2 linked regions of the Mucilaginibacter gracilis genome follow. The protein of the gene in region 1 interacts with the protein of each later gene in a pairwise test. Links are inferred from orthologs where the notes say so. Each region holds a gene or a part of one and is shown in the gene's direction. Other genes may lie near its edges.

Region 1 (5,563 bases):
TTTTATCCTTTAAAGCTTCAATTTCTTTTAGCGTTTCGTGCAAAATATCATCCATTTTGCGCGAATCGCGGCGAAGGTTATTTTGGGCTATATCAAACAAACCTTTTTCGGCCTTGTCAAGCAAATCCAAAACGTCGGTAGTATCCTCGTAGGCGCTATTAATAACATCGGTTGATATCCTGATGAGTTCGCGCTGCAAATACTTCTGAATTATAATACGCGAGTGATACTCAATATTTGCCGCCGAAGCAACGCGGTTAGTTAATTCGGTAATGTAATAGGCACCGCCTATCATTTCAAGTTCGCCCTGCAAACGCAGTTGGGCGGTAACGGTTAAAATATCAACCGGCGACGTTTTTTCGAACAAAACGCGTATAGCCTGAAATATTTTTTGGTGGCTATCCCGGTAAAAAACCTCGGGTTTTAGTATATCAATAACCGATGATAGGGCATCCTTTTCCAGCATCAGTGCACCCAGTACAGCCTCCTCTAAATCAGTTGCTTGCGGGGGTAATTTTCCTACTCCATTTTGTACCGTACTGCTAAATCTGCTGCGTCTTTCACCTGTAAAATTGGGTTTGCCTGCCTGGTTCTCGTTCTCAAAAATCATTTGTACAAAAATATACAAAAAGGTTTGGCAACGGCTGCAATGTTGCTAACAATGCTAATTTTTATAAAAATGGAAAATGTGGATAATGAAAAAAAATATATTTTTAGTGTTGATTGTAATTAACAGCCGTTGTTAATTAAGTGTTGATAAAAATAAAAGCACCATTCATTATTAAGCATTTAACCTTAATGTTAATAACCCTACATAATGTTAATTACTTTTAAAAAACCAATGCTAAGTTTAAGTATAACTACCCCGAAACCAATTAATATGCTAATTTTGCTGACTTATACAGCAGTAAATTATGAGTTTTAACAACAGGGAGCCCAAGCGCGAATACAACCAGATGGTGTTTGGTATCCGGGCCGTTATAGAGGCTATAAAATCGGGAAAGGATATCGAATCGCTCTTTATTCAGCGTGGCCTTGGCGGCGAATTAATTTACGAACTCAGAACCTTATTAACCGAATACAAGATAGAATCGCAGCAGGTACCTGTAGAAAAACTAAACCGGATAACACTTAAAAATCACCAGGGGGTTATCGCTGTTATATCGCCAATTACCTACCAAAAAATTGAAGACATCATCCCTATGGTGTTTGAAAGGGGAGAGGTGCCCTTGATACTTATTTTAGATGGCGTTACCGATGTGCGCAACGTAGGTGCCATTGCCCGCACTGCCGAATGTGCCGGTGTGCATGCCATCGTAGTTCCGTCAAAAGGTACGGCACAAATTAATCCAGATACCATTAAAACATCCGCAGGGGCGTTATACAACATTCCGGTTTGCCGCGAGAGCAGTTTGCTGCAAACCGCCAGGTTTTTACAGGCATCGGGCCTGCAAATAGTTTGCTGCACCGAAAAAACCCAGGATTATATTTATGCGCCCGATTACACCGCACCCACAGCCATTATAATGGGAGGGGAAGACGACGGCGTAAGCAACGAAATTATCCGCATGGCCGATCATCTGGCCAAAATACCTATGTACGGCCAGATAGAATCCCTCAACGTATCGGTATCAACCGGCGTTATTTTATACGAAGCCATCAGGCAGAGGAGGGGTTAAAGAGAGAATCAAGAATCAAGAGGCAAGAATCAAGATGATTAAAACAATATCTGGATTCTTGCCTGTTTTATTTTACTAAAGGTCATTTTTGTCTTGAGTCTTGATTCTTGCCTCTTGAGTCTTCTTTAAATATACTTCGTTCCAAACTTTTGCTTTACGTCGGCTACTACTTTTTTAACGTTTTGTTCGTCTTCGCGTGGGCAAATCAATAGAGTATTGTTTGATTCTACTACTATAAAATCATGCAGGCCTTTTAGTATAACCAGTTTATCGGCAGGTACATTAACCATACAATTTGATGAATCGTACATGATAACCTTTTCGGCAGGGATAACGGCATTGCCTACATAATCTTTTTCGGCAAGTTGGTAAATAGATGCCCAGGTTCCTAAATCGCTCCAGCCAAATTCCGACGGGAGTACATATACATTGTCGGCCTTTTCCATAATACCGTAATCTATCGATATATTGGTACACTGCTGGTAGGCATTGTGAATGTAAGGTTTCTCGTCGGTTGTGTTATAAACCGATTTGGCATCAGCAAAAATGTCGTTTATCTCGGGCAAATATTTTTTAAACGATTCCAGTATCGCCTTAGCCGACCATATAAATATCCCGGCATTCCATAAAAAGTCGCCGCTTTGTATAAATGTTTTAGCTATTTCTATCGTTGGCTTCTCGGTAAAGGTTTTTACTTTATGGAAATCGCCGTCAATAATTTTATCAGTATACTGTATATAGCCGTATCCGGTATCCGGCCTTGATGGTTTGATACCTAAAGTTACCAAACAACCATGCGTGCTTGCTGTTGCCAACGATTTTTCAATTGTATTTACAAAACCCTGCTCATCTAAAATTAAATGGTCCGATGGGGCAATTACAATTGCGGCATCGGGGTTAAGGCTTTCAATTTTAAAACAGCCGTATGCTACGCAGGGTGCGGTGTTGCGCATTACAGGTTCTGTCAATATCTGCCCGTCGGCCATATCCGGCAATTGTGTTTTAACCAGGTCGGTATATATTTCGTTGGTAACAACGTAAATATTTTCCTTTGGGCATACTTTTAAAAAGCGATCATACGTTTGTTGTATCAATGTTTTACCTGTGCCCAATATGTCAATAAATTGTTTGGGGTGTGAGGTTCTGCTGATTGGCCAAAAACGGCTTCCTATACCTCCGGCCATAATAATGGCGTAATTGTTACTATTCATATTTGTTATGCAATTTTTGAATGGTACTTGCGTGGGTGAAATTGAATAATATTTTTGAAACTACGGAGAACTAATGCTAAAAATATTTTAAAAAAAAGGGAACATTATATAAAACTTATTCGTACATTATACTTTCAATATCATATCTGTTTAAAAAAGTAAACTTTAAGTGTCATTTCTTTAAATTTTTTTGTTATTTTGATCTTTAATTTTTTTTACATATCTCGCATAATTTTATCATAATGATTGAAACGAAGAAGTCACTGTTCGATAATCTTCAGAATTTTTTTGGATTCGACAACTTCAAGGGAGAGCAAGAAGCTATAATAACCAACATATTATCTGGCAACGATACTTTTGTTATCATGCCAACGGGCGGTGGTAAGTCCATGTGTTACCAATTACCAGCATTAATGACCGACGGGATGGCCATTGTTATTTCGCCCCTTATTGCTTTAATGAAAAACCAGGTAGACCAGCTCAGGGCCTTTGGAGGATCAGACAGCATTGCACATTTTTTAAATTCGTCTTTAACCAAGTCCGAAATAACCAAGGTTAAGGAGGATGTTCTTTCGGGCAAAACCAAACTCCTCTATGTTGCTCCCGAATCGCTAACCAAGCAAGAGAACATTGATTTTTTGCGTTTAAATCAGGTGTCGTTTGTGGCTGTAGACGAAGCGCATTGTATATCCGAGTGGGGGCATGATTTTAGGCCCGAGTACCGCAAAATCCGTCAGGTAATTAGTAACATTGGCGATAATATACCAATTATAGCTTTAACAGCTACAGCAACACCCAAAGTGCAGCAGGACATTCAAAAAAACCTGCAAATGAATAATGCAACCATTTACAAATCGTCGTTTAACCGGGGTAACCTTTTTTATGAGGTTAGGGCCAAGCGCCAGGTTTTAAAAGAGATAGTACGGTTTGTTAAGCAGCACCAGGGAAAATCGGGTATTATTTATTGCCTGAGCCGCAAAAAAGTAGAAGAGGTTGCCGAAGCACTATCGTTAAACGGCGTTAAAGCATTACCTTACCATGCCGGCCTGGATGCCAAGGTGCGCGCCGATACCCAGGATAGGTTTTTGATGGAGGATGTTGACGTTATTGTGGCAACTATTGCCTTTGGTATGGGTATTGATAAGCCCGATGTTCGTTACGTAATACACCACGATGTGCCTAAAAGCATGGAGGGCTATTACCAGGAAACCGGTAGGGCCGGACGCGATGGCGGCGAGGGCGTTTGCCTTGCTTTTTACAGCGAAAAAGATATTGACAAGCTGCAAAAGTTTATGAAAGATAAGCCTGTGGCCGAAAGGGAAATAGGTACACAGATATTAAAGGAAGTTATTGATTATGCCGAATCGGCCGTGTGCCGCCGTAAGCAGATACTCCATTATTTTGGCGAAAACTTTAACGAGGCCGGCTGTAATTGCATGTGCGATAACTGCAGCGCAACCAAACAACATTTTGATGCCGAAGCACCTTTGCACAAGGCTTTAAGCCTGATGAAAAAATTGGGCGAAAAGTTTGACGACCATCACATCATCAGCGTTTTAATGGGAGTTGATAACCCGCAGATACACAATTACGAGCACCACCTGATAGAAGAATTTGGTTCGGGAAAAGAAGAAGGCGAAAACCTTTGGAACTCATTAATGCGCCAGGCTTTGCTTAATAATTTTGTATCTAAAGATATAGATCAATATGGCTTACTGCGTTTAACCAAATCGGGCAATGCTTTTATTGATAACCCGCATTCGTTACGTTATGTATTGAACAGGCCAATGGGTTCTACAGACGACGATGATGGTGAAGACGGGCCGAAAAGCGGAACCGGCGCACTGGATACCGTGCTTTTGCAGATGTTGAAAGACCAGCGTAAAAAAATTGCTAAACAAAAGGGTTTACCGCCTTTCGTTATCTTTCAGGACCCATCGTTAGAGGAAATGTGTACGCATTACCCAATCAACATCGAAGAGTTGAAGCAAATATCGGGCGTTGGCGCAGGCAAAGCCTTAAAATTTGGCGCTCCTTTTATCGATCTCATTAAAAAATATGTTGAGGAGCACGATATAGACCGCCCTATTGATATGGTGATTAAAAGTGCGGCCAATAAATCGGCATTAAAGGTTTACATTATCCAAAATATCGACCGCCACTTATCGCTCGAAGATATTGCCAATTCAAAGGGTATCAGTTACGAAGATATTATTCGCGAAGTGGAATCGATAGTGAACTCGGGCACCAAGTTAAACCTCAATTACTATATTGACGAGATGATTGATGAAGACAGGCAGGAAGAGGTATTTGATTACTTTAAATCGAGCGAGATCGACTCCATAGATGATGCATTGGTTGAGCTTGGCCCCAACGAATATACCCGCGAAGAAATGCAGCTAATGCGCATTAAGTTTATGAGCGAGTTGGGCAACTAACAAATAATCAATTTTTTTAGAAATATAAAAATAGCGTTGAGTTTTACTCATCGCTATTTTTTTTGCTGCACCGTTAGGTTATTGATGGTGAAACCCAAATGATACCCCGGCTGCCACGCCCACTGTTATATAAGTGTAACTGTTTTGGAATGACATATTATAATCGTCTTGCCCGCGGTAGCCGCCGCCAAACATCAGTGCTACATTTTGCATAAACGGAAACTGATAATAGTAC
Region 2 (5,215 bases), 2.6 Mb from region 1 along the record:
CGCTACAACCGCGAAACGCTGGAAGTGCGTTATCGAGGCAAATCAATAAGCGATGTGCTGGATATGAGCATTGAGGATGCTTGTCCGTTTTTTGAGCATATCCCCTCTATACACCGCAAAATACAAACCTTGCAGGATGTTGGTTTGGGGTATATCACACTGGGGCAATCGTCAACCACGTTATCCGGCGGCGAGGCCCAGCGGGTTAAACTGGCTACCGAATTATCAAAAAAAGATACAGGCAATACGTTTTATATTTTAGACGAACCAACTACCGGTTTGCATTTTGAAGATATTAACGTGCTGCTGGGCGTAATTAACCTATTGGTTGATAAGGGCAATACCGTTTTGGTTATTGAGCACAACCTCGATGTTATTAAAGTAGCCGACCACGTGATAGATTTAGGACCCGAAGGAGGCTCGGGCGGTGGTAAAATACTGTTTGAAGGTACTCCCGAAGGCTTATGTAAGGTTAAGGATAGTTTTACGGGCATGTTCCTGAAAAAGGAAATGGATTTGACAACGAAGCTTAAAAAAAGTAAGTAGCATATCGCAAAAATCCGTCTTTAAATACAATAAGATTATATGTTATCGCAAAACAAAACGCAACTGCTTTAGCTTATAAATGATATGATACCTTTACTCACCGCCGCCCAAATTAGCCAGGTTGATAATTACACAATAGCACACGAGCCTATTACTTCGATAGCGTTAATGGAGCGTGCTTCCGAAGCCTTTGTGGTAGCTTTTACATGTGATTATCCCGATAAGGCAAAAAATATTACGGTTTATTGCGGCACAGGCAATAACGGTGGCGATGGTTTGGCCATAGCGCGTTTACTTAAAAATAACTTTTATACCAACGTAAGCGTAAAAATTGCCCGGTTCTCGCAAAAATCAACGCCAGAATTCGAACATAATTTTGTGCAGCTGAAAAGTGTTGGTATTGATTTTTTTGTGATTAATGCTGACGATGAAATACCTTTTGATGACTCGGAAATTATTATTGATGCCTTGTTAGGAAGCGGGTTAAACAGGCCCCTTAGCGGAGATTATGCAAAATTGGTTGAATATCTTAATAATTTACATACAACCGTTGTTGCTGTTGATGTACCTACCGGTTTTTATACCGATGGCCAAATACCAGGCAATTTACTGGTGCTAAAGGCCAGGCAGGTTATAACTTTTCAGCAAGCTAAAATTAATTTTTTATTGCCCGAGTCGGCGCCATTTATGGATGATTTTAAGGTGGTGGATATTGGTTTGGATAAACCATTTATAGCATCGCTTAACAGCCCTTACCAATTGATTGAGGAGTCGGACGTGCGGCAGATGCTAAAGCCGCGCAAGCCGTTTAGCCATAAAGGCACTTATGGCCACGCCCTAATTATAGCAGGCCAGCCGCAAACCATGGGTGCAGCCTTACTTTGTTCATCGGCATGTGCGCATACAGGTGCGGGCTTAACAACCGTCTGCATTCCGCAGAGTGGCTTGGTGGCTTTAAATACCTCTATGCCCGAAATAATGGCAATAATTAGAAACGACTTGCCCGATATTAAATGGGAAAAATACAATACTATTGCCATTGGCCCCGGTTTGGGTACCGATGCAAGCAGTATAGAATTATTAAGAGCAGTTTTTAAAGAATATAAACGCCCTGTGGTTATTGATGCCGACGCACTCAATATGATAGCCGATAACAAGGATTTGTTGTTAAATATACCCGCTGGGAGTGTGATAACACCACATATGAAGGAGTTTGACCGCCTGTTTGGCCAACACACAAGCTGGTGGCAACGTATTGAAACCGTTATCAGCAAGGCTAAACAATACAATATTTGTATTCTGCTAAAAAACAGGTATACCATTATTGGTACACCAGAAGGAAAGATTTATTTTAACCCAACTGGAAACCCGGCTATGGCAAGCGGAGGAATGGGCGATGTGCTTACAGGCGTTATCACATCGTTACTGGCCCAGGGTTATGCAGCCCGGGAGGCTTGCATTATTGGTGCCTACATACATGGCAAAGCAGGCGACGAATTGTCAAATCAGCTTTCGGTGGTATTGGCCGGGCAGGTTGCCAAACATATACCTGCAACGCTGGCAAAAATGAGGGCATAAAAAAAGCGGTTGTAGTATGCAACCGCTTCATCTATTAACTGACCTTATAAAGAACGAATTACTCAAGTTTGGATAGAAGATTAAATAAAGTAATCTTCGTTTTAATAATCTGCCGGGTTTTGCGTTTGCTTTAACTAAGCAGATTTGTATATAAGACGTACCGAAGTATACAATAGTTACAGGTTTTATAGAAATTATTGCACATTAATTTAGACTGTTTTGGAAGATACTTTAAGTGAGGCTTTTACGCAATGTTGGGCAAAGCTATTATATGGCAGTATTATGGCCGATAATGCTTTGCATACCGGTACTGTTGGTACCTTAGGCACCAACGGTATTAATTTGCGAACTGTGGTATTACGGGCCATTGACCCCGATAAAAAGCAGGTGATATTTTATACCGATAAACGGTCGGCAAAGATGGCTGATATAGCCGAGCATCCGCAGTTAAGCTGGCTGTTTTATGATGCTGCCGAAAAAATACAGATCAGGCTATCCGGCCAGGCAGTTGTTCACCATAACGATGACATAGCGCTATATCACTGGGAGAATGTATCAAAGGCCGGTCGCAAATCGTATATGGCCATTCCGGCTCCGTCTACAGGTATTGCTAACGCATCAAACGGGCTTGAATATTTGGCCGGTAATGATGTTTATACTGTTACAGGATACCACAATTATGCAGTAATAATAACCTGTGTAAATTTTATTGAATGGCTAAGCTTAAAACCTACAGGGCACCGCAGGGCTCAATTTAAATTTACTGATGATAGTTGGAAGGGCCAGTGGCTGGTACCGTAATGCTATATTTTGGCAGCCAGCACCATTTGATCCATAGTTGGGCTTGGTACACCACCGCGTTTTTCGAGAGTTACTGCAAATACAGTTGCATTGGCTACGGGTTTCATTTGTAGCATGTACTTGGTTACGGTGTCGGGCTTGGCATCGAAAACACCTAAATCTACAGGTTTGTTATTAACTATGGCCCAAAGCTGGTATTGATGATCTTTATCGTTTTGGGCAAGCTCCATATCTTTCATATCTATCATCACTTGCTTTTTTTTGGGGTTCCACGCCAATGTGAGTTTTGATGCCGGAGCTTTTGGCGTGCCTTGCAACCTAATTATTTTTACCGATGAATCGCGAAAAACGTCAATTTCGTTATCAAGATAATTAACACGGTTGGCAAAACTCTGGTTTCGGCTCTGCAACAAGGCAATTTGCCCTTCCGATTGGCTTAACCGGTTACTTGTATTGTACAAAGCAATCAGGCTAATAATAAGTGCCGCTAATGATGCTGCAAAAGCATATTTATAAAAGCTGTTAGGCCGTGCGGTAGGTAAGGCTCTAATGTTGTCTTCGGTTTCTGCGTAATCTTCCTCAATTTCGTCGCGCTCTACAAACGGTTTGGTGTTGAAATTCCTATCGTCGGCAAAATTGGTTAATAGGCTATTTAAAACCCTGTCGCGCAGTTGTGCGGGTGGTTCAATGGCGTTTTCGGCTGCGTATGCCTCTAACGCTGTTTGTATGTCATTTAGTTCGGCACTAATTTCAGGGTGCATCTTAGCCATCTCTTCCACCTGCAACTTCTCGTTTGGGCTCAAGTCGCCTAAAACGTAAAGTTCCAATATGCCGGATTCAATATATGCTTTAATGTCTTCCACTTTTAATTAAAATATGTGCGTAACTGTATAATAGCCATTCGTAAACGTGTTTTAACGGTACCCAGCGGCACGCCTAATTCTTCGGATGCTTCAGTATGGGTATAGCCTTTAAAATAAACCAGATCCAAAATTAACTTTTGCTCGGGCTTTAGTTTTTCAACTAATTCTTTAACACCAAGCAGTTCGGGTTTGTAAACTGTGTTTCTTTGTTCGTCTATAAAAGTTACGTTAATTTCAAGCTCTTGGTTTTTGCTTTGATTTTTAAAATCTTTAGAGCGAACCTTATCTATTGATAAATTGCGCGCTATGTTAACCATCCATGTAAATAAACGTCCTTTTTCGGCGCTATAACTTTGAAAAGAGTTCCAAATTTTAATGAATGTTTCTTGTAAAACATCTTCGGCAACGGCTGTGTCAACTACAATGCGGGATATAACCCCAAGCAGTGAGGACGAATACATGTCGTACAGTGCCTCAATAGCAATCTTATCGCGATTGCCCAGGGCAACAACAAGATCTTCTTCTGTTAGGGATATTTTACGCTTCTTAGTCAAAACGATATGAAAGTAAGAAGGATTTGTTATAAATCAAATAAATGTTTTTCGGCATGGTATGATGAGCGCACCAGCGGGCCGCTTTCTACATATTTAAAACCCATCTCCAAACCTATTTGTTTGTAAAAAGTAAACTTCTCGGGTGTTATCCAATCCACTACAGGGTGATGGCTCTTGGTTGGTTGCAAATACTGGCCAAGTGTTAAAATATGCACACCGGCGGCAAGTAAATCTTCCATAGCCTGTATCACATCTTCTTCATATTCGCCAAGGCCAAGCATTATGCCCGATTTGGTTCGTAAACCTGTGGCCGATATGCGGCTCAGGCACTCCAAACTTCTGTCGTATTTGGCTTGTATACGTACCTCTTTAGTTAAACGGCGCACAGTTTCGAGGTTGTGCGATACTACTTCGGGCCTAACGGCCAAAACGCGGTCAAGGTTATCCCAAACACCTCTAAAATCGGGTATCAAAGTTTCTAAAGTAGTTTGCGGGCTTTCTCGCCGGATGGCATTAATGGTTTCGGCCCAAATTGTAGAGCCGCCGTCCTTTAAATCGTCCCTATCTACCGATGTAATTACGCAGTGTTTAACCTGCATCAATTTAACCGAGTTGGCAACGCGGTTAGGTTCGTCCATATCAACGGCAAGTGGCCTGCCTGTTGCCACCGCGCAAAACGAGCATGAGCGGGTGCATATGTTACCCAATATCATAAATGTAGCAGTGCCTGCTCCCCAGCATTCGCCCATGTTGGGGCAATTGCCGCTTTCGCAAATGGTGTGCAGTTTATGAGTATCAACTAAACCACGCACGTGTGCATACTCTTTACCAACGGGTAACTTAACCCTAAGCCAATCGGGCTTGCGTTGTGTT

What was found.
Region 2: the proteins of rlmB (region 1) and BDD43_RS28250 interact in binary tests that used the Escherichia coli proteins (3 or more experiments, as listed by UniProt). The link is inferred for Mucilaginibacter gracilis from one-to-one orthologs.

The regions. Positions count from the first base shown.
Region 1 is NZ_RBKU01000001.1:3,706,695-3,712,257, forward strand. Bases 1-2,796 are described here. They hold rlmB (23S rRNA (guanosine(2251)-2'-O)-methyltransferase RlmB), read left to right. Parts: upstream 1-914; coding sequence 915-1,679; downstream 1,680-2,796. Other genes in these bases: dnaB (replicative DNA helicase), read right to left, coding at 1-610; BDD43_RS16275 (mannose-1-phosphate guanylyltransferase), read right to left, coding at 1,805-2,796. Also shown: more of BDD43_RS16275, read right to left, coding at 2,797-2,890; DNA helicase RecQ, read left to right, coding at 3,136-5,328; BDD43_RS16285 (hypothetical protein), read right to left, coding at 5,407-5,563. UniProt on the Escherichia coli protein: Specifically methylates the ribose of guanosine 2251 in 23S rRNA.
Region 2 is NZ_RBKU01000001.1:6,323,181-6,328,395, reverse strand. The notes cover bases 28-2,877. They hold BDD43_RS28250 (NAD(P)H-hydrate dehydratase), read left to right. Parts: upstream 28-630; coding sequence 631-2,124; downstream 2,125-2,877. Other genes in these bases: BDD43_RS28245 (pyridoxamine 5'-phosphate oxidase family protein), read left to right, coding at 2,344-2,877; uvrA (excinuclease ABC subunit UvrA), read left to right, coding at 28-546. Outside these bases: more of uvrA, read left to right, coding at 1-27; more of BDD43_RS28245, read left to right, coding at 2,878-2,925; BDD43_RS28240 (anti-sigma factor), read right to left, coding at 2,928-3,788; BDD43_RS28235 (RNA polymerase sigma factor), read right to left, coding at 3,791-4,342; lipA (lipoyl synthase), read right to left, coding at 4,369-5,215. UniProt on the Escherichia coli protein: Bifunctional enzyme that catalyzes the epimerization of the S- and R-forms of NAD(P)HX and the dehydration of the S-form of NAD(P)HX at the expense of ADP, which is converted to AMP.